3 regions of the Polycladomyces abyssicola genome follow, and region 1 is predicted to be linked to each of the others. Evidence: riboswitches for the same ligand, from Rfam matches in the RefSeq annotation. Region 1 holds a riboswitch; each other region holds the start of a gene.
What was found. Region 1 has a riboswitch for cobalamin ahead of KI215_RS02275 (ABC transporter substrate-binding protein). Riboswitches for the same ligand answer to the same signal wherever they lie in the genome.
Positions count from the first base shown of each region.

Region 2: it holds a riboswitch for cobalamin, as region 1 does, so the genes downstream of both, KI215_RS01630 (HoxN/HupN/NixA family nickel/cobalt transporter) here and KI215_RS02275 (ABC transporter substrate-binding protein) in region 1, are expected to answer to the same signal.
Region 3: it holds a riboswitch for cobalamin, as region 1 does, so the genes downstream of both, KI215_RS12415 (ribonucleoside-diphosphate reductase subunit alpha) here and KI215_RS02275 (ABC transporter substrate-binding protein) in region 1, are expected to answer to the same signal.

Region 1 is NZ_AP024601.1:439,982-448,052, reverse strand. It holds gene KI215_RS02295 (arsenate reductase family protein) at 1-44, opposite strand, end outside; gene KI215_RS02290 (cob(I)yrinic acid a,c-diamide adenosyltransferase) at 391-948, opposite strand; gene KI215_RS02285 (heme ABC transporter ATP-binding protein) at 1,059-1,886, opposite strand; gene KI215_RS02280 (FecCD family ABC transporter permease) at 1,880-2,935, opposite strand; gene KI215_RS02275 (ABC transporter substrate-binding protein) at 2,943-3,887, opposite strand; cobalamin riboswitch at 4,024-4,220, opposite strand; gene KI215_RS02270 (alpha/beta hydrolase family protein) at 4,642-5,490, shown strand; gene KI215_RS02265 (DUF2797 domain-containing protein) at 5,957-6,748, opposite strand; gene KI215_RS02260 (glycerol-3-phosphate acyltransferase) at 6,786-7,325, opposite strand; gene KI215_RS02255 (YkvI family membrane protein) at 7,338-8,071, opposite strand, start outside.
Region 2 is NZ_AP024601.1:303,587-311,657, forward strand. It holds gene KI215_RS01620 (alpha/beta fold hydrolase) at 610-1,434, opposite strand; gene KI215_RS01625 (OsmC family protein) at 1,673-2,116, opposite strand; cobalamin riboswitch at 2,341-2,533, shown strand; gene KI215_RS01630 (HoxN/HupN/NixA family nickel/cobalt transporter) at 2,751-3,587, shown strand; cobalamin riboswitch at 3,722-3,914, shown strand; gene KI215_RS01635 (hypothetical protein) at 4,218-4,448, shown strand; gene cobJ (precorrin-3B C(17)-methyltransferase) at 4,441-6,066, shown strand; gene KI215_RS01645 (sirohydrochlorin chelatase) at 6,085-6,954, shown strand; gene cobK (precorrin-6A reductase) at 7,149-7,964, shown strand; gene KI215_RS01655 (precorrin-8X methylmutase) at 7,924-8,071, shown strand, end outside.
Region 3 is NZ_AP024601.1:2,464,011-2,472,081, forward strand. It holds gene KI215_RS12410 (ribonucleotide-diphosphate reductase subunit beta) at 1-552, opposite strand, end outside; gene KI215_RS12415 (ribonucleoside-diphosphate reductase subunit alpha) at 709-2,796, opposite strand; cobalamin riboswitch at 3,099-3,375, opposite strand; gene KI215_RS12420 (class I SAM-dependent methyltransferase) at 3,653-4,321, opposite strand; gene KI215_RS12425 (methyltransferase family protein) at 5,139-5,681, shown strand; partial or broken gene KI215_RS16360 (zinc ribbon domain-containing protein) at 5,876-6,067, opposite strand; gene KI215_RS12435 (type I phosphomannose isomerase catalytic subunit) at 6,671-7,642, opposite strand; gene KI215_RS12440 (phosphomannomutase/phosphoglucomutase) at 7,700-8,071, opposite strand, start outside.

The DNA.
Region 1 (8,071 bases):
CAGGTGCCGCAACGGGGGTACCAGTACATTTTCAACTTCGCCATCTGAAACCCTCCCCACAGATTGTCCGTTACCAGTATACCCAACTTGGCGGAACCAGGCGTGTTCGATACCCTTCCTTCGAGGGTATGTCTGTACATCGTTTTCCCGGCTCGCTCCACCTGCGCCCTGCATGGAAGAAGATGATGACCGCTCCGACCCGGTCAGCGCAGGTCGCGGGCAAAGTACACTTCGCTTTGAAGAAATTGCCCGCGTTTTAATTCTGCGCTTTCCGAGTCTTCGCTCAGTCAGGGCTTGGTCAGTCGCCCGCCTGGGAAACCATTGCTCCCTTACGGAATGCCCAGACACACCTCAAGCCCACCCCTTGTTTTGCCGAACACCTTTTCACCCTTAACGAAACACTTGTCCGCCCCGTTTGTACTCTACATCGGACACTCCATCCCTCACGTTGGCCGCACGGGCGATGGCGAAGAAAAAGTCGGAAAGGCGGTTCAAATAACGGCGTACCTCGTCGTTGGTCTCCTGCTCTCGGCACAGCGTCACCACGCGGCGCTCGGCCCGACGTGCCAATACGCGACACAGATGAAGCGCTGCGGATACTGGCGATCCACCGGGCAGGATAAACCGTTGAATTTCCGGAGTTTCCGCCATGTAGCGATCAATCCATTCCTCCAAACGGTTCACCAGGTCGGCCGTCAATTTGTACTGCCGCTTTTTTCCCACCTGCGCCAAATCACCGCCGGCATCGAACAGTTCGTGCTGAATCTCAGTCAAATCGCGAATCATGTCTGCGTGTTTCTCCGGGTTCATTCGGGCGATCGCCTCACCGACAAACGCATTCAACTCATCAATCGTACCGTACGCTTCGACGCGGATGTCGTCCTTGTCGACCCGTCCGCCGATAACACCGGTTTTTCCTTCATCCCCGGTACGGGTATAGATGCGCATCATCTTCACTCCTTCATGAAGCGGATATCGAAGCGGTTCACCGTTCAGACAAATGCATCGGACATGAAAACCGGATCTACCATTGGTTGCCGAGAATCAAGGTGACCATTTTATGGAGCGGAAACAGAAAGCGGCTGTCCGCAAGACGTGGTTACAAATCCTTTCTCCTCCGACTGCAGCAATACCTGCGGCACGCCGGCGGACGGATGGCGTACCATCACCGGATCGATGCCGTACGCATCGCGGATCACTGACGCCTGGATCACCTGTTCCGGTGTCCCCTCCCGAATCACCCGACCATTTTTCAGCAACAATAACCGGTCACAGAATTGCGCCGCCAAATTCAAATCATGTAACACGATCACGACGGACAACCCATCTTTCCGTTTCCACCGCACAATCCGGTCGAGCATGCTCAACTGATGCCGTACATCCAGATAGGTCGTGGGCTCATCCAGCAACAACAACCGGGGCTGTTGCGCCATCGCCTGTGCAATCGCCACCCGTTGCCGCTCACCGCCGCTCAATACCGCGACGGGTCGCCACCGGTGCGAAAGCAGATCCGTATCGGCCAAAATTTCCTCCACCAATGCGCGATCCCGTTCCGTTATCCACGGCCACCAACCCTGGTGAGGATGACGGCCCATCATCACCACTTCTTCCACGGTGAAATCAAGCGGGGGCAACCCTTCCTGGGGTAGCAGAGCGATCCGGCGCGCCCGCTCCCTGACCGGCCAATCCGCGATCGGACGGTCTTCCCACATCACGGTACCCGTATCGGGGCGTTCCTCACCGGACAACAGCCGAAGTAAAGTGGTTTTGCCTGAGCCATTGGGACCGATGATACCTACCATCTCACCAGGGCCGACATTCAAACTGACTTCGGACAGCACACTGCGTTCGCCATAGTGTTTGCCCACCTTTCGGGCTGCTAACATGACGATCCCTCCCCTCTGCGGGAACGGAGATGGTTTCTCAACAACCATGCGAAAAACGGTGCGCCGACAAACGCAGTCACCACCCCGATCGGTAATTCACGAGGCGCCAACATCACTCGGGCCAACAGATCGGCACCCGTCAGAAAGACCCCACCTGCCAACAAGGACAACGGAATCAACCAACGATGATCGGGACCGCACAATATGCGCATCACATGTGGAACGACCAACCCGACAAACCCGATTGTCCCTGATACGGACACGGCTGCGGCGGTAACAAGTGATGCCGTCACCAACAACAGTCCGCGCACCATCCCGACGGACACGCCGAGATGCCCCGCTGCCCGATCGCCCAACGCAAACAGGTTTAACTCCCGGCTAAACCACCAGCACACCACGGTACCGATGGCCAGAAACGGACCCACCACGGCAACGTGTTCCCATTCCCGCAGGGCGAAACTTCCCATCAGCCAGCTCTGGATCTGTTGCAGTTGTTCTTCGGACAACGCGATGCAAAACGTGAGTACCGCACCGAAAAACGCCTGTACGACTACACCGGACAGGATGAGTGTCTCCGGCCGCATCTGCGAACCGACCCTGGCCAATTGCAACACGGCCAGCAATGCCACCATTGCACCGATAAATGCGAAGACAGGTACGTTCCAGCCACCCAGCCAGGCCGCTCCCCACCCGGTCAACAGTGCAATGACCGCCCCGAGGGCCGCTCCGGAAGAGACGCCGAGAATGTACGGATCGGCCAACGGGTTACGCAACAACGCCTGATAGACGACACCCGCCATGGCAAGCGATGCTCCGACCAGTACGGACAGCAAAACCCGCGGTAACCGAATGGATCGCACAATCGTCTCGACAGACGTGTCGCCCGGCGGTTGAATCATCGAACCGACTCCGGGCAACACCCGCCCCAGAATCCGCCATACATCCGCCAGCGGGATCGGCGTACTGCCGACGGATACGGCTACGGCCACCGTCAACGTCAGCAGTCCCGCCAGACCCGCCAACCAATATACTTTTTTGCTCCGCATCATGTTTCCCTTACTGTTTCGCACTAAACACTTGCGGATACAACGCTTGCGCGATCTGTTTCAGCCCTTGCGTCACCCGCGGTCCGGGCCGGTTGACCAAATCCGGGTTGACCGTGACAATCCGTTTTTGCTTCACAGCGTTGATCCCAGCCCATCCGGAGCGGGAGGCGATTTGTGACACCACTTTATTTCCGCCGGTGTCATAGGTGGCGATGATCACGTCCGGATTCCATTTCACGACCTGCTCCGCCGACACTTGAGGCCATCCTTTTTGGCTTGCGGCCACGTTGTTCCCTCCGGCCAAACGAATCAGCTCGTCCATAAAGGTACCCGAACCGGCAGTAAACAGTGTCGGGTCCAGCTCAATCCACACTTTAACCCGCTTGTCGGCCGGGATGGAAGCCACTTTTTGTGTCACATGGTTTTTCTCCTGTTCCATCTTTGCGATTACCTGACGAGCCTTGTCCATGGCCCCCGTCGCTTTGCCCACCAAGAGAATCGAATCTTCTACACCTTTAAGGCTTTGTCCGTCCACCACCAGCACCGTTAACCCCAGTTTCCGCAATTGGCCGATCGTATCCTGGCCGTTTATCGGGTTGGCCAGCACCAGATCGGGCTTCAGCGACACTACTTTTTCCACATTAATCTTCAAATCTCCCACTTTTTCCTTCTTCGCCGCACCCGCCGGATAATTGTCCAGAGATGAAACGCCAACGATCTTTTTGTCCAGACCCAATGAAAACGCGATTTCCGTGGTGCTGGGGACCAATGAAACGATGCGCTGGGGTTCCCGCTTGATCGTTACGCTCTGCCCGGATGCATCCTTGAGGGTAACCGGGTAAGCACCCTGTTTTCCGTCATGATCCGCGTGCGGTTGGGGCGACTGAGAGCAGCCCGCCACCCCCATCGTCATTACCAACAACAACGTCAACAACCAACCAAACCATTTCTTCATCCAGTCTCTCTCCTTCCCTTCACAACATAAAAAAACCCCGCCTCCATCGAGGTCAGGGAAATCCTCTCGCGCATACCGCATGCTGGAAAACGCGCACGCGAGTGTTGCGCTCCTCCTCACACCCCGAAGGAGAATCGCAAGTGACCGCGAAAAGGCAGGTCTCCTGGCTCGTGGATCACCGCATTCGGCCGCGCCTTCCCATCCCCTTGGGGACAGTGGCATCGTGCGACCGCGCTCCCCACTCACAGTGGCGGGACCGCGCCGGATTTGCACCGGTCTTCCCTTTTCACCTTTATCCCTTTTGGATAAAGGACCTTTTCGCCTATTCACTTGTCGGTTTGCAATCTACCCGAATTTTAACACTTTGTCGGATTTCTGACCATCCCCTTTGTTTAGAGAACGGTCGTCACGGGAAAGAGGAAAACGACAGCTTTGATGCGAAATCAAGTTTGTCAGGGCGTGTATCATCATTCTGTAACTGAGGCACATGTTTTTTTCATGGCGACTTACCAAGCCCCGACAAAGCGAAGACCCGGAAAGCGCAGAATTTAATCGCGAGCAAATTCCTCCATGCGAAGCGTACTTTGCCCACATCTGGCTCTCACTGGGTCGGAACGGCCGTGATCTGCTTCCTTGCAGGTGCAGGTGGACCGAGTCGGGAAAAGAATGTGGTCAGTGTTTGCCAGAAACGCCCTGGGAACCCGATCACGGAAAGGAGGGTGCAGGCGCAATTCTACCATTTGCGCCGCAATAGATGGAACATCAGACCTTCACATGGGATTTGGGAAAGGAAAACCGCATCATCCGTGGAGACGTTTATGCCGCAACGACCAAGTCGCCGCTCCCGGTTGTCATTATGTGCCACGGTTTTAAGGGATTCAAAAACTGGGGCTTTTTCCCGCATGCTGCCCGTGTACTGGCAGACCGGGGGTTTGCCGTCATCACCTTCAATTTCTCCATGAACGGAGTGGGTGAAAATCTGGAAGAATTCGATGAACTGGACAAGTTCGCTCGTAATACGTATTCCCGTGAACAGGAGGACTTGGCATACCTCCTGGATCGGCTGTTACAGGGAAATGTGCCTTTGCGTGAAGCAATGGACACTGATAAAATCGCCCTGGTCGGGCACAGTCGCGGCGGAGGGAACAGCCTGATCTTCGCGATGGATCATCCGGAGATCGGGGCTGTCGTGTTGTGGAACAGCGTTGCCCGTGTCGACCTGTTCTCCGATGACCTGAAACGGGAAATCCGCGAAAAAGGCGTTGCCACCATCCTCAACGCCCGCACAGGTCAAGAGATGCCGATTCACCGTGAGGTGTTGGACGATCTGGAACGCAACCGTGAGCGGTTCGACATCCTGAACCGACTCCCGTCTTTCGAACGCCCCCTGCTGATTTTGCACGGGAGTGACGACCGCTCCGTACCACTCGCCGCGGCCAAGCAACTCTCCAGCGCAGCCGCTAACGCCCGTTTGGTCATCATCGAAGGAGCGGATCACACTTTTGGTTGTGTCCACCCGTTCCGCGGTCCAACCCCTTACCTGGACCAAGCCTTGGATGAGACTGCACGCTTTTTGCATCAGACTTGGAGTGAATCGCAGTGAGGAGAGCACAGCGAAAGGGCCGGCTACATTGCCGGCCCTTTCGCTCAAGGGGGTCAAACTTGTATCCAATTGAAAAAAGTGTATTGCAAGGGGGGCTTGCGTTAAATTACAGGACGCTGTTTGAAACTAGCCGTTGGTTTCAATCACGTTCGCCGATGTCGCATTTATATTATATACTCTTTTCCAACAAAGTGGAATGATCTATCCAAAAAATTGTTTCGAGTTTTTTAAGTTCCACTGAAACCCTCAGTGATGAAAGTGATTTCTCGTCGGTGAAGATTGTATTTTAATACAAAGGAGTGTTTTTTTCTCATTCAATGGTTTTATCCATCAGTCATACTTTTGTATTATCGTGCTTCGATCTTTTTTCACTCCCGTTTGGAGACTCGTAGGAATTTTGCCTCCCTTTTCAACAAAAAAACACGCCTGGGGCGTGTCGTCCATCCATGTTATGATCTCCACTCTCTCACACTGCCAACGTCACCTTGTAGCCCGTATGTTTTCGCATATGAAACACACCATGATCCAACAGCAGATATTGTGCCTTGATTCCCACCAAGCGGCCTGTGATCTCTTCCTGCTTGTCCAATCCTAGCGATTTCATCTTTTCCGGCCGGTCCAATTGGGGATAAGTGAACCGGTACATCTGTGTCTTTTCCAACCAATACGGCAGGAACATCTCCGGCACTTTCTCCCGGATTTCCTCCCTCACCTGCCACAGATCCCGCTCGGCCACCTCGTTTTTCAACATCTTCCGCCAATCCGTTTTGTCCGCTATGTATTGGGACAAATGCAACTCCAACTCGCCGGCAGCCTTGCGTGTCGGCACTTCAGCGATTGGGACCGCGGCCACCGCACCTTGGTCCACCCACCGTTTGAATGCGTTCGTCTTGCGGGTGATACCCACCTTGACGTCGCTGCTGAGCGCCAAGTACACATAATGCGGTACCATGCAATGCTGATCGCCAAAAGCATCATCACGGCAGGTACCTTCGTGATAATGGCACAGATGCGGCTTCACGATACACAGATCGTTTTCCGCCAGGTCTCGGAAACAAGGGAAGCAATAACCGTTGTTATAGGTCTTTTTGATCTTGCGTCCACAATGGCAGCAAGCTTTCTCCTTGAGAAACGTGATGCGGATCGTTTGCCCCAGCCAATCGTTGAGCCGAACCGCTTCATCCCCCACCCGGGCAAAATACGTGATCGGCTCGGCTACCTCATGTTCCAAGGGGCGTAGATAGCCTGTCCACTCCACGGTGGTTCCCCCTCTCTTCTTCCCCATTGTATCACAATCAGCGGAAGCGAAAGGGGTTTTTCCACCCGCCAAAACGGCGTGTCGTCTGATGATACAAAATCAGGGACCCCACACAAACGGCAACAATGATGACATACAGTTGTGCAGAAATCACCACCGACAGAATCATTACGGCCACAACGGTCAGTATTGTCGAGATCCCCATATACCGCGTCAACAACAAACTGACCAAATAAACCAGGATACCCATCGCAATCAGCATCGGACTCAACACGAACAACGCTCCGGCCGCTACTGCCGTTCCCCCACCGCTGCGAAAAGCGGGGACAACCGGAAACAAGCGGCCCATCACCACCAGCAATGCCGCTACGCTGGCACCAAACCATCCGCCCATCGCCCACCCGATCAACACGGCCAAAGCACCTTTGGTCATCTCCAACACTACCCACAGCACCACATCCTGCAAAGGACCGGTGTGCATGATCGCTTTTCCATTGATCCGCCTTCCCATCCACCACCCGTAAAAGGGGAACATGCCGATCCCATAGGCGACAAGTGCAATGATGAGCGTTCTCATAACGATGCCCCCTCACCAGCGAGGATACGGTCTCAATGCCAACAGACCGATCGCCGCCAGTCCGCAGTAGCCGAACAACGGGTAGACATATCCGACGAAAGCGGGAAACCCGATCAGCGAACAAACGTAACCAGAGATGAAAATACCGGCCATAATCGTATTCATGCGAAAAGGTAGATATTCATGGAGATGGGCGGCCAAACCGTACACATTGCCAATCAGGGTAGTAAAGATCTCCCCCCACATCACCAACAGAAAAAAAGCCTTCATCGCGGTGCCCAACGCGGCAATCACCATCGCGATCGGGATTTCCCTCCGAAAAATCTCCGGTATTTCCAACGTCATGGCAAAATGACTGGCCAATAGCATCACACCCAATCCCACTCCGCCAATCCATCCTCCCGCCGTGAGAATCCGCTCATCGGCCACTTCGTTGCCCATCGGCACCAATACCGCTTGAGACATCGCCAGATTGAACGCCACATATGTCAAAGCAGACAACCACCACTGTCCGCCGCCGTGATGCGATGCCGTCAGCCACTCAACCGCCTCCGGCCGCCCCAAACCGTTGATCGCCACGAGCAGGGTAAAAAGAAACATCATCGGCACGATCACCGAATTGACGGAAAGAATGCCATCCAATCCGCGGACAATCACAGCGAAGGCCACCGCAGCTGTGAGAATGACGCCCAGGTGAAACGACCACCCCAATTGTTCCCGGAACAGAGCGCCTGTCCCCGACATCA
Region 2 (8,071 bases), 140 kb from region 1:
CCTAAAAAAGGGTGAGCGTTTTCCCACGAGCGACCTTTGAGCGCAGCGATTCAGGAGCAAGAGGGATCACAGCGCACACGAAATCACGAGTGGTTTGACCACTTTGTCAGCAGTTTCTTTCAGAAACTGCCGCCTAAAAGCCCACAGTTTTAATCGTGGGATGAAAGGCGGCGTTGTTCGGAATCCCCCTTGTGGGGATGGCAAGAGCAACTTGTGTACGTATGAGCGGTGCTCATCCCACTGGTAGTGGGTTCCGTTCCTTGAAAACGTTATGGTATGGGGTTCCAGCGGCGAACCAGTCTCTCCCGCTGGGTAAAACCATAAGAGTGAAAAAAGGAACTAGGACACTGGTAATACCACGGGCACTTCCGTTGGTCGCTGGTGTCCCGCCCATGCGGGTACATACAGCCCAGCTGTAGAACGGCATGGGATGGGCTGATGAGACAGCCCTGAACTTGGGAGTTGTCCGAAACAGAAATGGACTGAGGACGTGAACTCCCCAAGAATCCTACGGCGACCATAGGGAGTGCCTGTGGTACTTCAGCCGTGTGGAGTCTCAACCCTGTTATCTGATAACAGGGTTTTTGGGTCCATCACAACATCCCCGTTTTATCCGATGAAGCGTATAAGCTCGCGATGAAATTTCTCCAACTCTTCGTAGAACAATCCATGACCACTGTATTGAAAGGGGATGAGTTCCGATTCCCTGATACCGGCGTGCATCAATTTGGCAAATGAGAATGGGCAGACTTTGTCCTGTACACCATGGAAAATTGCGGTTGGTACATTGATTTTAGAAAAATCTCTCCCTAAATCCTCATCTCGAAGGGAAACTGCACACATCGCCGATGCATGGCCAGACGCCTCTATTCCCAATCCGTGGAACCAGTTTTTGAAACTCTCCGTTACATAACGTGCGAAAAATATGTCCCCAACGCCATCCAGCATTTTGGGGCGATCGGTATAGGTAGCGACCATTAGCTTACTCCATGACCGTTCCCAACGTTTCATTTCCTCTTTTGTTAGTCCATACGGTATTCCGGGGCGTCTGGTGAAGCCCGCAGCTCCTATGAGGGCTAGTTTAGAGACTTTATGCCCTGCATGCCGAGCCATGTACCGGATGGCAATAGCTCCTCCCATCGAATGTGCAGCAAAGGTGACATCCTCTAACTGTAGAGTATCAATCACGATACGGACATCATCTGCCAATCGGTTGTACGAATATCCTTCCCAGGGACGATCCGACTTCCCGAATCCGCGCAAATCAATCCCAATACAACGATAGCCCATTTTGGGGAGTTGGTTGAATTGATATTCAAACATTTTATGGTTAAGCGGCCATCCGTGTATAAAAAGGATTGGTTTTCCATGCCCAGGATCGCAATCCTCGACGAAGATATTTACGTTTCGTTCAACTGGAATGTAGTAACCCATCTGTACCCCTCCTAAACTCGAGAGAAGGGTGGCCAAAATCCGGGCGACTTTGAGCGTGAGCATTACAAATCTTGTCGATATCTCTGTAATCCTTATCGCCCCGCACATCTTCCATCATATGCTCGAAGTTTACCGAAAAGAATCCAAGGTAATACCGGAATCACGGTAGATCATTCTCCAGGACACAGTTCCTGAAAACGAAAAACCACCCACAATGAGGGTGGTTTTTCCGTTGGGATTATGACGTCTTCTGCCCCGTCACCGCCACGGTAGGCACGCCCTGTAAGGTGTCCTTCACTGGGCAGACCCGCTCTACGTGTTCGATCAATGCTTGGACTTTTTCCGGGTCGGACGGGGAGTCAATTTGAATATGGTAGCGGACTTCCAGGAAGCCAGGGCGGACATCGGCTTTTTCCATGAAACCGTCGGGATCCAAATCGCCCTCCACATGCACTTGGCTTCCTTTCAGTTCTACTCCGTGCTGTTTGGCAAACAGAGAGACCAGCACATTAATGCATCCGCCCAGGGCAGCCAGGATGAGTTCCACCGGATTGGGCCCTTGATCCGTTCCGCCTAAAGCCGGGGGCTCGTCGATGATCACCTGTTTGCCGTTGATCTCAGCCACCGAGCGCACTCCCTCACCGGACCATTTTACATCAGACACAAAAGTAATCTTAGGCATGAAATCAAACCTCCCAACGGATAAATTAGTATAAGAATAATCCATTAATTCCGATTTGACAAGTATGAATTATGATAAAAAGTGTGATTGAAAAAATACACCCTGACAAAGCCGAAGGGTGGTAGATTGTGGGAGGGTTATTCCTGATGACAAAAACTCCGAGTTGCGATTCTCTTTTTCATTCGATACAATAAATAGAGATTTTGATCGAGATTTTGACAATTGCATATTGAAAGGGAAAAGGTGGAGTGGTTCGTCCACTCCCGAAGAGGGAAGCCGGTGAAAATCCGGCGCGGTCCCGCCACTGTGAATGGGGAGCGATGCCGCGGTCACTGTCGCCAGTGTGCGATGGGAAGGCCCGGTATGGTTTCGCGATGATCCATGAGCCAGGAGACCTGCCTTTTCCAACAACACCGTTGACCTACGAGGATAGGGAGGTGTTTGATGACGCCGCATGCCGTCAAATTGGTGTCGATTGGCCTGGCATAGGCCGTGAGTCTTCTTGTGTACTTGTATGTGGATACGTGATCATCAAACACTTCTCATAACGGGAAGTGTTTTTATTTTTTCAGTATTTGGGGATGGAAGGGTTAAGGTCACAATTTTGAATGAATATTCTGTAAGGAGAGAAAAGATGGAAAACGTATCTCTTCTCATACTGGTATTTACTTTAGGTCTTCGTCACGGTTTGGATGCTGATCATTTAGCTTGTATTGATGGTTTGGCTCGCTACAATTGGCGTAAAGGAAGTTCGATTGCGCGTTGGGTCGGTACCTTATTCTCCTTTGGACACGGTTTAGTAGTAGCCAGTATTGGGATTATTCTAGGAAACATCAGTCAGAACTTTCGGTTACCGGATTACGTCGACCTGTTTGTGACATGGTTTTCTATTTTGTCCCTATTCCTGATTGGAACATTAAACATCAATAATCTGTTAAAGACGCGATTAGGGAATCAGGACGAATATCGACCTCAAGGTATCAAAGGAAAACTCATTCCGAAAAAATTACAGGAAACAAGCAACCCACTTCTCATTATATTGATTGGAGGACTGTTTGCTTTAGCATCAGAGACCGTTAGTCAAGCGTCCGTCTGGGTGTTGGCAGCGAACAACAACGCGAACTATATGCCTTACATCTTGGGAATCACATTTATGATGGGGATGATGATCACAGATACCATTGATTCTTTGATTACCAATAAAATACTTCGCCAATCCAGTAAACTTGGGCAATCTGCCTCCAGAGTGATGGGTTGGATCATTGTGTTTTTAGCATATGGAGTCTCTTTCTACGAAGCCTTTACATTCTTTAACCCTTGGGCAGAATTGGATTTTGAAGTGGTGGGGATCATCATTTTTTTGCTCTTCCTTTTCATTTTTGCATGGGTATCCTATCGAACAAGAGTTGATCGTCCTTTTGTAGGGTTACATGTATCAGGTGAAGAAAACAGCAACTCATGGAGAAAGTGATGGCCTAGACGAAAAACGTATATGTGGAGGTTGCACGTTGATAACTACAGAAGCCAACACCAAAAACTCCGAGTTGCTATTCTCTTTTTCATTCGATACAATAAAGAGAGATTTTGATCGAGATTTTGACAATTGCATATTGAAAGGGAAAAGGTGGAGTGGTTCGCCCACTCCCGAAGAGGGAAGCCGGTGAAAATCCGGCGCGGTCCCGCCACTGTGAATGGGGAGCGATACTGCGGTCACTGTCGCCAGTGTGCGATGGGAAGGCCCTGTATGGTTTCGCGATGATCCATGAGCCAGGAGACCTGCCTTTTCCAACAACACCGTTGACCTACGAGGATAGGGAGGTGTTTAGATCGGGCTGGACGACTGTCCGCTGAATGAAAGCAGCCCGCCTGGGGAATCGTGTACCTTTTTCAGGCCCTCGGACGGGAGTCGCTGCATTTAGCTAGGTTAAGGGATAACAACTGCGCGATTTAAGCACTTCCATTTTGGAAGTGCTTTTATTTTTTTTGGTATAGTAGGCAGTTTATGATTCGTGTCGTGGCGGAGCATTTTTCTGGGGCACTCTTATGGGATGCGAGGCAATTGAGATGGGGGTTGTAGGTTGGAAGCGGACAGGTTTTCCAAATGGGTGACATCTCACGTTCCAAATCACTCATGGATCAGATGATGAGGGCGATTTGGCAGCAGATGCTGGAGCCGATCTGTCATGCCGTCCCATGTGGAAAAAGCGGTGGCGTGGATTCGTCCGTTTTACGAACGACATGGATCGTCGGTGCCGATGTGTTCCGGCAAACGCAACACGGAGAGGGAACAACCATCCATCACGGCAAGATAGGAGGAAGCGGAAATGAGTGAGAAAGGCCGCGGCAAGTTGTACGTGGTGGGCTTCGGTCCGGGTCATTTCGACCACATGACGCACCGGGCGCGGGAAGCACTCAGCGACAGCGATGTGATCGTCGGGTACAACACCTATGTCGACATCATCCGGGATTTGTTGGACAATCAGGAGATCGTGCAAACCGGCATGACGGAAGAAGTCAGTCGGGCACAGACGGCGGTCGAGCTGGCCGAGAGCGGAAAAAAGGTGGCCGTGATTTCCAGCGGAGATGCAGGCGTGTACGGCATGGCCGGACTGGTGTACGAGGTGTTGGTGGAAAAAGGAAGGCATCGGGGCGAAGGTGTGGAAGTGGAGGTGATCCCCGGGGTATCAGCAATCAATTCCTGCGCGGCACTTTTGGGGTCGCCCGTGATGCACGATGCTTGCATGATCAGTCTGAGTGACCATCTCACCCCCTGGGAAACGATCGCCCGCCGGATTGAAGCGGCCGCAGCAGCCGATTTTGTCATCGCTTTGTACAACCCCAAAAGTGGACGGCGTACCCGCCAGATCGTGGAGACTCAACGCATCCTGCTCCAGTATCGGTCACCGGACACACCTGTCGGATTGGTGAAAAGCGCCTATCGGGAACGGCAACACGTGGTGATCACGAAGCTGGGTGAGATGCTGGGACATGAGATTGGCATGTTGACTACGGTGTTGATCGGCAATTCCACCACTTTTGTTCATCACGGTTTGATGATCACACCGCGCGGCTATCAGCGAAAATATACGCTTACCCAAAAGGAACAGGCCTTGAAGCCACATGAACGCCTGCGGACGGACACCGAGCCGTGGTCTCTCAACGCGCAAACAGAGCAATTGGACAAACCCCGAACCAAAGAGGCGAAACATCCGGTTGCATGGGCCGAGGAAGCGTTGGCACTTCTTCAGGTCGCAGGCAAGGTTCCTGTCACCGGTACTCCTCCCACTGCGGTGCCCAATGTCACCCCGGTTTTGGAAGTGGCCGTCTCTTCCGGCGTCGCCGAAAAAAAGTGGACGCCGAACCAAATGGCTGCACTGGCATCGCTGGCGGGAGACAAAGGGGAGATCACGTATACACCCGATCATCAAATGATCCTGCGGATCCCGACCGATGATCCCGACTCAGTGGTTCGTCGCCTGACGGATGCGGGATGGTCGGTTCACCCCGTCGGCGATGTGGTGCAGGTAAAAGCATGCGATTTTTGCGATGGCGATAAAGGTGAGTCGATTCCCCACGCCGAGGAGTTGACTCGCCGGTTGGGCGGGATGAACATCCCCAAGGAATTGAAAATCGGCTTCAACGGCTGTGCGATGGCCTGCTATGGTGCGGTGACGGAAGATATCGGGATTGTCTACCGACGCGGCACGTACGATTTGTTTCTGGGCGGTAAAAGGATCGGCCGCAATGCCCATCCCGCCCAGCGGGTGGCGGAAGGACTCTCACCGGAAGAGATGTTGGTGGCGGTGGAAAACGTCGTGCGGGAATATGCGGAAAAAGGGCACCCCAACGAGCGTTTCCACAAATTTTTCAAACGTGTCCAAGAGGTGAACGGGTTCCGGTACCGGGAACAACCTCAACCGGTAGCGGTGGATACCGTCTGCGGGGACTGAAACGAGGAGGAAAAACCGATGGAAGCTTGTTTGTTTGTGGGTCACGGCAGTCGAGACCCGGAAGGGAACGCCCAGTTGCTGGACTTTACGTCGCGAGTGGGACGGTTCCTCTCTTTTCCCATCGTGGAGACGTGTTTTCTGGAACTCACCGAACCGGACATTCCCGAAGGCATCCGCCGCTGTGTGGAAAAAGGGGCCAAACGGATTACAGTGGTCCCCATCATGCTCCTGTTTGCGGGGCATGCCAAGGTACATATCCCGTTCCCGATCCGGGAAGCCGCCCGACGGTATCCCGATGTCACGTTCACATACGGGCGGCCGGTTGGGGTGGATCAATCGGTGGTGTCCATATTGGAACGGCGTGTCCGATCTGTCACCGATCTGCCGCAAGACCGAAACGAAAGCGACACGGCTGTGCTGGTCGTGGGCCGGGGATCAAGCGATGCGGAGGCCAACAGCGATTTGTTCAAAATCGCGCGGCTGTTGTGGGAGCGCTTGCCAGTGCGGTGGGTGGAAACGGCATTTGTCGGGGTCACGGATCCCGGATGGGAAGAGGGAGTGGAGCGATGTGTCCGGCTGGGGGCCAAAAACATCATCATTCTGCCCTATCTGCTGTTTACCGGAGTGCTCATCAAACGGATGAACGGCCGCTTGGACGACCTTCGTAAACGGTATGCAGGTGTTCATTTGAGTATGACTGACTATCTCGGGCTGGATGACGGATTGGTCGGCGTGATGATGAACCGGCTGTTGGAAGCCGCCGGAGGTCAGGGATTGGATTGGGAGCAGTTGGTGTCGGTCGCTGAGGCTAACGGTCATCATTTGCATCACCATAATCATGACCATCACCATCACCCTCATGAGTCGGCTGTTGACCAACCATCGTGAAGGTGGTCTTTCAGCCTAACGATCCAGTGCTTGGATGAGAGAAGGATTGTCGTTTTCCGGCGAGCGACCGTTGAGCTTTGCGAAAGAGGAGAGAGGGACTCACCCGAAGCAACTGGACGAAACAGAGAAGAGCATAATGCACCTGGTATCGTAGACGCTACACGGAATCCACTTACAGGACGGGAGGGGAGAGGATGATCCTGTTTTTGGCCGGTACCAGTGATGCGCGGGCGTTGGCTGTTCGCATCCGGCAAGCGGGACATCCACTGCTGGCGACGGTGGTTACCGAAAATGCCGCCAAAAGTTTGCGGGATGCTGATTTACAGGTGCGGGTAGGAAGACTGACAGCAGAGGAGATGGCCGCACTGATCCGGGAAAAACATGCATACGGCGTCGTGGATGCCAGTCATCCCTTTGCCGAAGAAGCCTCCCGCAACGCGATGGAGGCGGCCCAAACCGCGGGTGTGCCCTATGTTCGCTACGAACGGCCGTCGTGGGTATATGACGATCATCCACGCCTGACAGTTGTCGATTCGTATGAGGCGGCGGCGGAAGAGGCCGCTCGGTTGAAAGGGGTCGTCATGTTGACGACCGGAAGTAAGACACTGGACGTGTTTGCCAAACGGCTGCTGCATGAACCCGGTGTACATCTGGTGGCGCGGATGTTGCCACGCAAGGAAAACATGGAGAAATGTGCCGCACTCGGGATCGAGCAAAAACAGATCGTGGCCATGCAAGGGCCGTTCGGACCCGAGTTGAACAGGGCGTTGTACCGCCATTTCGGTGTTGATGTGGTTGTGACCAAGGAGAGCGGAAAAGTGGGGGCGGTGGACGAAAAGGTGACGACGGCGTTGGAGATGGGATTGCATGTGATTCTCATCTCCCGCCCTCGTCTGGATTACGGTACCGTTTATGCCGAACCGGACAAGATCATCCGACACATACAGCAATGGAAGGGAGAGGACAACCGTGACACCACGGGAGTTTCAGCCGGTCACCACACGTCCTGAGGAGATCGAACAACTCAGTTTTCGCATGATCACCGAGGAGTTGGGCAAACACCCGTTTACGGACGAACAATTTCCCGTCGTCCAGCGGGTGATTCACGCTTCGGCAG
Region 3 (8,071 bases), 1.2 Mb from region 1:
CAGCAGGAAGTTGGCCATGCACGTTTTGACAAACTGCCAGTCGTCCTGATGTTCGACAAACTGTTGATAGAGATCGGCGATGAACCGATTGCGGCGCAGCAGGTGTTCGTCGTTCCGCCACTCGTCATAGATGTTTTCCCGGGTCTGCGCCGAACAGACGGTATCCAGGATATAGCTGTAGGATTGGGCGTGAATCTCTTCCTGAAACGCCTGGATGTTGAGCAGTGACGCCACTTCCGGTGCCGTGACGTACTCCCGGATGTTGGGCAGGTTTTCGCACTGAATGGAATCCAAAAAGTTGAGAAACGAAATCGTTTTGTCAAAAGCGCGCCGCTCGGCCGGTGTCAGCTCCTCAAATTGTTTGACATCACCGGTCAGCGATATCTCCTCGGGAATCCAGAAGTTGTTCAGCATCGTGCGATACAGTTTGTACGCCCAATCATACTTGATACGGTTCCATTCCCGCAGGTTGGTGGTGTTGCCGTTGATCATGCGCTGGGTGCCGCGTTGACCGTGTTCGTTGAAAATCTTTTTTCGTTGCAGTTTCTCCATATCTCTTTCCTCCTACCGATCAAGCATAAGCAGAGCTGGATTCGGGTGTGTCGGTGAATACTGTCCACATTGCTCCCTTACGGAATGACCTGACACGCCCTCGTCACTCATCCGGGCAAAATCGATCCACCCGCAGTCTCAGCGTTAGGACACACTTCAGGACGAACAGCTGACGCATTCTTCCACTTCCAGCGATTGATTGCGCACATAGTAGACGGTTTTCAACCCGTTTTCCCACGCGGCCAAATACATGGACAAAAATGCCTTGGCGTTGGTGTCCGGCGTGATAAACAGATTGAACGACTGCGACTGGTCGATGTGGCGTTGACGGATGCCTGCAGCACGAATGCTCCACATCTGGTCGATCCGGTGCGCCTCTTTGTAATACCAGAAGGTTTTCTCCGATAGATTGGGGGCGGTCTGCGGAATCAGCGCTCCCCGTTTCTCCTCGACAAAAAACTTGGCATACACCGGATCGATCCCGGCAGTCGAACCGGCGATGAGCGAGGTAGACCCCGTCGGTGCGACGGCGATCATCCAAGCATTGCGCACCCCGTATCGACTCACTTCCTCCCGCAGTGTTTGCCAACGCTCTCCGGTGTAACCGCACCGGTCAAAGAACGCGCCTGTCTGCCACTCGCTTCCTTCAAATGCCGGATACGCTCCTTTTTCCTTGGCCAGTTCCATCGAGGCCCGGATCGTCTGATAAGCGATCTCCTCAAACGACCGATCCGCTTCGGCCAGATGTTCTTCCGATTCCCAATCGATCCCTTTCTGTGCCAAGTATTGATGGTATCCGCTCGTACCCAATCCGACGGCCCGGTACTTGCGGTTGGTCACTTCCGCCTGTTTTACCGGATACAGGTTGAGATCGATCACATTGTCCAACATGCGCATCTGGACCGGGATGATACGCGCCAAATCCGCCAGGTCTGTGATCCGTCCCAAATTGATAGACGACAGGTTACAGACGACGAAGTCCCCCGGTTTTTGCTTAGTGACGATGACACCGTCCTCCAACTCCTCACTGATCAGCTCGGTCGGGGACATGTTTTGGCAAATCTCCGTGCACAAGTTGGAAGAATAGATCATTCCCTTGTGTTTGTTGGGATTGAGTCGGTTGACCGTATCGCGGAAGAACAGAAACGGTGTCCCGGTTTCATAGGCGCTCACCATGATACGCTTCATCACTTCAATCGCCGGGATTTCCTTACGGCTCAGTTCAGGATGGTTGACACACGCCTCATACCGCCGTTCAAACTCATCTCCCCAGGAGTCTTCCAGGCTGAACCCCATCACTTCACGCACTTCGTGCGGGTCGAACAGGTACCACATACCCCGTTCTTTCACCCGACGCATAAACAGGTCGGGAATGCATACGCCGGGAAAGATGTCGTGCGCTTTTAACCGGTCGTCCCCGTTGTTGGTTTTCAGGTTCAAAAAGTCCAGGATGTCCGCGTGCCACACGTCCAAATAGATGGCGAACGCCCCTTTACGCACACCCAGTTGATCCACCGCCACGGCAGTATTGTTGAAATTGCGCACCCAGGGGATAACACCGCCGGAAGCGCCTTTGTGCCCGCGAATTTTGGACCCTTTGGAGCGAACTTTTCCCAGATAAATGCCCACACCGCCGCCGTGTTTGGACACCTGGGCGGTGGCGGTGTTGGTATTGTAAATAGACCACAGCGTATCGTCCACGGTATCGATGAAACAGGAAGAGAGCTGGTGCAACGGCCGCCCCGCATTGCTCATCGTCGGTGTCGCCACCGTTACTTCCAACCGGGACAACACATCGTACATCCGTTTGGCCCACGTCAACCGGTCTTTCTCTTTCATCGCCAGATGCATCGCGATCACCATAAACCGCTCCTGCGGCAACTCCATCACCGCACCGTCATAATCCCGCACGAGATACCTGTCCGCCAAAATCTTCAATCCGATGTAATGAAACAACCGGTCTCGCTCCGGACGAATTGAGGCTTCCAGCTCACGGATTTCCGTCTCGGTGTAGTGTTCCATCAGATAAGAACCGTACAACCCTTTCGCCGTCAACTTTTGGAGCAGGTCGTAAAAATCGCCATATGCCCGCTGTTTACGGTCATATCCCCGGTTGTGCGCCGCCGCACGATACAATTCCTCTGCCAGCAAACGGGCGGCGACAAACTGCCAGCCCGGTTGTTCTACGCTGGTTTGTTCCACCGCCGTTTGCGCCAAAGTGCGCAGGATCTCCCGCTCCGACATCCCTTCCCGCAGCTACGCTCGGGCAACGACGATCAGTGATTGGGCATCGAGATCCCCCGTCTCTAGGCACACCGAGCGAACGAGCGACTCCCAGTCCAATTCTTTCTTCATCTCTACTTGTACCATCTACAAGCACCCTCTCCATTTCAGATGCGGATAAAATAAAAACACTTCCCTAACAAGGGAAGTGTTTGATGGGACACCAATCCAGCCGTGAACACAAAAACGGCACGACCCGCACAAGCCGATCACACCGATCGCGACACGCGGCACATCAAACACCTCCCTATCCTCGTAGGTCAACGGTGTTGTCGGAAAAGGCAGGTCTCCTGGCTCATGGATCATCGCATGGGGGGCTGCTGGTGGATGTCTCGAAAACAGGTTGATGCCGGGAATCTTGTTTCCCACTCGCTCCTGTTTCGCTACATCCCCCGGCCCCCTGATGGCCGTGTCTTCCCGTCTTTCGATAGTGACAAACGGCCCGGCTCCCCATTCACAGTGGCGGGACCGCGCCGGATTTTCACCGGCTTCCCTCTTCGGGAGTGGACAAACCACTCCACCTTTTCCCACGGTATGTCGTTGTCCAAAAGTAGGTTCATTGTATCTTATCGGTTTTCCCATTGTCTAACTTCTTTATCTGCCAAAAACAGACGAAAAATGAATGACGGGGGATCTATTCAAACACCATACCTTGTATGAGTCTTTTATGATCAATACTACAACTTGTGTTTTCTATTTCCAGCAATCATCTCGATCTCCTTCACCATGCCCCGAATGCATCTAGTTACTGGAAGGTCAAGAAAAAAAGCCCCCTTAGGGGACCAGCATGTCGACCGAATCACGCGTAAACTGATAGTCACTTCTCAAGCCATACCTCCAATCCGATCGTATCCTCTTGAATCTTGCATGTCTGAAATTTACTCTTTGATACCAACTGCCTAAACTCCTCTTTCGTATAAGCCCGTTTGATGAGCATCAATCGAAATATCCATTTTGTCAGGAGGTATTGAAATCCTGTCAAACCCAACTCCTCTTCTATGTGTTTGTCCACTGCTTCCGGGGAAACATCTCCCCGTAAATCGATGATCACAGCTTTTCCGCCGTCCTTCAACACTCGATTCATCTCGTCAAGGGCAGCGACGGGCTGTGAAAAGTTTTTAAAGGCCGCTCGACAGACGATAAAATCAAATGTTTGATCATCAAAGGGCATTCGGGCAGCATCCCCTTGACGAAAGTCAATTTCCACACCCGCTTCTTTGGCTTTCTCCCGCGCAATTTCCACAAACTTTTTACTGATGTCCAAACCGGTTATTTTGTAATTACCGAGTTTTGCAAGTTCGATCGACAAGTATCCCGGGCCAGAGGCAAGCTCAAGAACAGCGGCTTCTTCCGGGACACATGCAGCCACCTTTTCCGCATCTTTTTTGTATTCCTCAATGTTGTTCTGAGTACTTTTCGCGTACCACGTGGCAATGGGACCGTCCATTCCAATTCCCTTATAACCCTTTTGGGCTTTTTTGGACATATCACTTCCTCCATATAAAAAAGGAGTGGACTTATTCCCCAGTGTCAATCTCTGTATCAGAGGCGATGAACTGGCGAAGCCACTCTTCGCTCCAAGTAATCCGTTCGGGGATAAGCAAAGGTAATAGGGAGATCGCTGCAGGAAATTCTGGGAACTCCTGGGCCGGTGTTGAAAGCATATCCCGCAACCAATCCCGAGCGATTTGTAACCCTTTCTCGGTCAGTTCGTGACTTGCCCCACACGGCTAAAGCCGTGGGCTTCTCGCTTCATCTGGCGTGGCAACCCACATCCATCCACGATGGCTTCGTCCAAGCCTAGTGAGTTTAGTTTATCGAGATTTCGATCGCAAAGTAGTTTTAAGTGTTTTCGCACTTTTCTACATAATTGTACCAAAATTCTGTCGGACTTGCAAGAGGGCTTAAGCCCTCCCTCGTCCGACGCTCGCTTTCATCCCAAACCTGAAGGGCTGGGTTTTCCCGCTCGCTCTTTATAAGAGCACACGTACAGCTAGAGCTAAAGGTGAGCCTTGAAACGTTGGTGACATAGTCACTATTTTACTAATGCCCTCTGTCGATACTGCCTGGGGAGGTGGAGGATGTGCCATTCTAGACTACGTCCGATACAAACATTTATTGATAGCCCAATACCATATCGGCGAAGGGCTGTGAAACTGGAAAGGACAATTGCGCTATGTAATGTTTCTCATAATTAAAGAGACAATTTCCGCCGTTGACGGTCTCCTCTTATCCCTGTCCAGCCCTCTTCATGATGCATATTATTGAAATACACCGAAAGAAATTTCAGGGGAGAGGGTTTCTTGATCGCGTTTGCTTATTTGCCGGTCGTACTGTATGTGGGGTTGGAATGGTTACGGAAACCGCCAGTAAAGGAAATACGCCATTATTGTCTATCCACTTACATTCTAGGGTTGGCGCTTTTTTTGTTGGTGGTTGCACCTACCGCGATCTACTTTATGGACCCGAAGCCGACAATAGGAAATCCATGGTTTGTTTTTGGGATCATGATCGGTTTGTCGGGTGTCTGGATCAGAGCTTCCGCCATGCACACCTTGGGTAGATTTTTCAGTCGTTTCATCGGGATTCAACAGGGACATCACTTGGTGCAATGTGGATGGTACCGATACATTCGCCATCCGGGTTATTTGGGGACGATGTTGGTTTTTTTGGGATTTGCCATATCCACATTGTCAATAACGGCGGTGATAGCCAATCTGATAGTGTACTTGGCCGCGTATTCCTACCGTGTGAGCGTGGAGGAACAGATGCTGGAGAACCAATTCGGGGAGGCGTACCGGCGGTATCGGGAATCTTCCTGGCTCTTGATTCCGTTTGTGTTTTAAGTCGAAGCTATTTTTAAAAACGGATGATGTTTTTGAGATTGATGATGTCAATCCTCGAATTTAGGCACTTTTCTCCATCACCGGAGTATCGTCTTGCTCCACACGGCTCAATTACCTGAGTCTCTCCCTTTGTTCGCCATGGGCTTCTCGCTTCATCTGGCGTGGCAACCCACATCATCCGCGATGGCTTAATCCTAGAAAAGTGTTAGTTCTAATAGCTCGTATCTCGGTCCAGGAACGTATCCCATCGCTCGAAGCTGGATATTTCTTGCGGCATTGACATCTCTGTTAGTCACATATCCGCATGAGCAACGATGAGTACGTTCTTTTAAGGTCTTCTTTACGATCTGACCGCATTCCAAGCAAACTTGCGACGTGTTGCGGGGATCAACTGCTTCACTTGCTTACCGGTCTACTCCTTGTAAGCCGTCAATTAAACCAGCATCCTCCAGCCTGTGTCGACAATGCTCTTGGCAAGGCGGTGATTTTTCACCATTCCCCGGATGTTCAAGTCTTGAAAGGCGATCAGATCATAGTTGTCCACCAAATATCAGCTGATTTTGTGAGTAGCGTCTTTTCTCTGATTGGCTTGCAGGCTCTACCTCCACCTTATATGTGAAGCAAGCGTAGTACTTGCCGTTTTTTCGCTTGATGGAGCAAGTTTTGCTCTTTCCTTCGATCTGGCGGTGCAGTTTGATTCTCACATCGCCGATTTTGGAGAGTTTCAGATACTTTCCCATCCAGTTTGTATCCAGTTTGAGGATAGGTGAAGCTGTTATATGGGTACTTACCTTGAAATCGAGGGGAGCCCGGTTTTTCCCCGCGGTCGAGACGACGGAAAAACGCTTGAAATGCTTTGTCCAACCGCTTGGCTACGTCTTGGAAAACCTGATAATGGATTTTTATACAAAAAATGTAGGATGCGGGAGGGCTGAAACCCTCCCGTATCCGACACTCGCTATCATACCAACCCTGATTCCCGCTCGCTCTTAATAAAACACGCGAATCATTTCTATCTCGCCCGCACAGGACACTGCGTAGTCGGACAACGTGGCGGGGACGATTACGGCGTCTCCGCGACTCAGTGGCATGTCACCGTCAGGCCAGTGCAGAGTACCTTGCCCGTTCGTCACAATCACGATGTCCGGATTGCCCTTGCGCCCATGCTCCAAGGAGTGTCGTCCAGACTGCAAGTTCCACTTGTCAATGGTGAAGTATGGGCAGGAGACCAAGCGAGACCCTCGCATGCCATTTGCAGCAGTAATTTCCTGTGCCGCTGGGAAGGGAGTAGGCTGCGGACCATACAGCAGGACGTCGGCTGCTTTTTCTACGTGCAACTCACGGCTCCGTCCGTGTTCATCCACGCGATCCCAATCGTAGACGCGGTACGTCACGTCGGAGGTTTGCTGGATCTCGAGCACCATCGTACCGGCCAACAGCGCGTGCAACGTCCGCGACGGTACGAACACCAGCCGCCCCGGCGAGATCGGCACGTACTCAAGATACGGCTTTACGCGCTTCTCTTCGACAGCCTGCATATACTCTTGGCGCGACTTGAACTGATGACCGTAGATGACGCGCCCATCATCCGGGCAATCCAGCACGTACCACGCCTCGGTCTTACCGAAATCCGACTCCACCCTGCGAGCGTACTCGTCGTCCGGATGCACTTGAACGGAAAGATCTTGTGCTGCCTCGATAAATTTAATGAGGAGCGGGAACCGCGGTTGCGGGCTGTCGCCAAGATATGCTTCCGGGTGCTCCCGCACCAAGTCGTTCAACGTCTTCCCTTTGAACGCCCCCTGTTCAACGACGCTCGTGCCATGCGGATGGCTGGAAACCACCCAGTATTCGCCAATCGGTTGGTCGGTGTCGGTGTCGAACCAAGATTTCAGCGAGTGTCCACCCCAGATCCGCGGCACGGCGATGGGGGTGAATTTGACAGGTTCATATTTGTTCATCAGATTCACCTACCATCATGCCCGATCCAAGGTTGTCCACTGTGCATGCCGGCGGCATTACCACGGGATGGTGGAGGTGATGCCGCTGGCCCGCACGACGTCCTCTACTTCACGCTTAATCTCCTCCAGGCTCTCGGCGCTGTCCGCTTCGGCCCGTAACACAAGAATGGGTTGCGTGTTCGAACTGCGCACCAACGCCCACCCGGACGGGAACTGGATACGCGCTCCGTCCACGTCGACGATCGGGTACCGCTTCGCAAAGTGCTCTTTCACCCGCTCGATTACCAACGACTTTTGCGATTCCTCACAGGTTACGCGCGTCTCCGGTGTCGCGTGGTACTGCGGAACGTCTGCAAACATAGCGGAGAGTGGCCGCGTGTCCCGAGACAGGATCCGCAAAAGCCGCCCTGCTGCATACAACGCATCGTC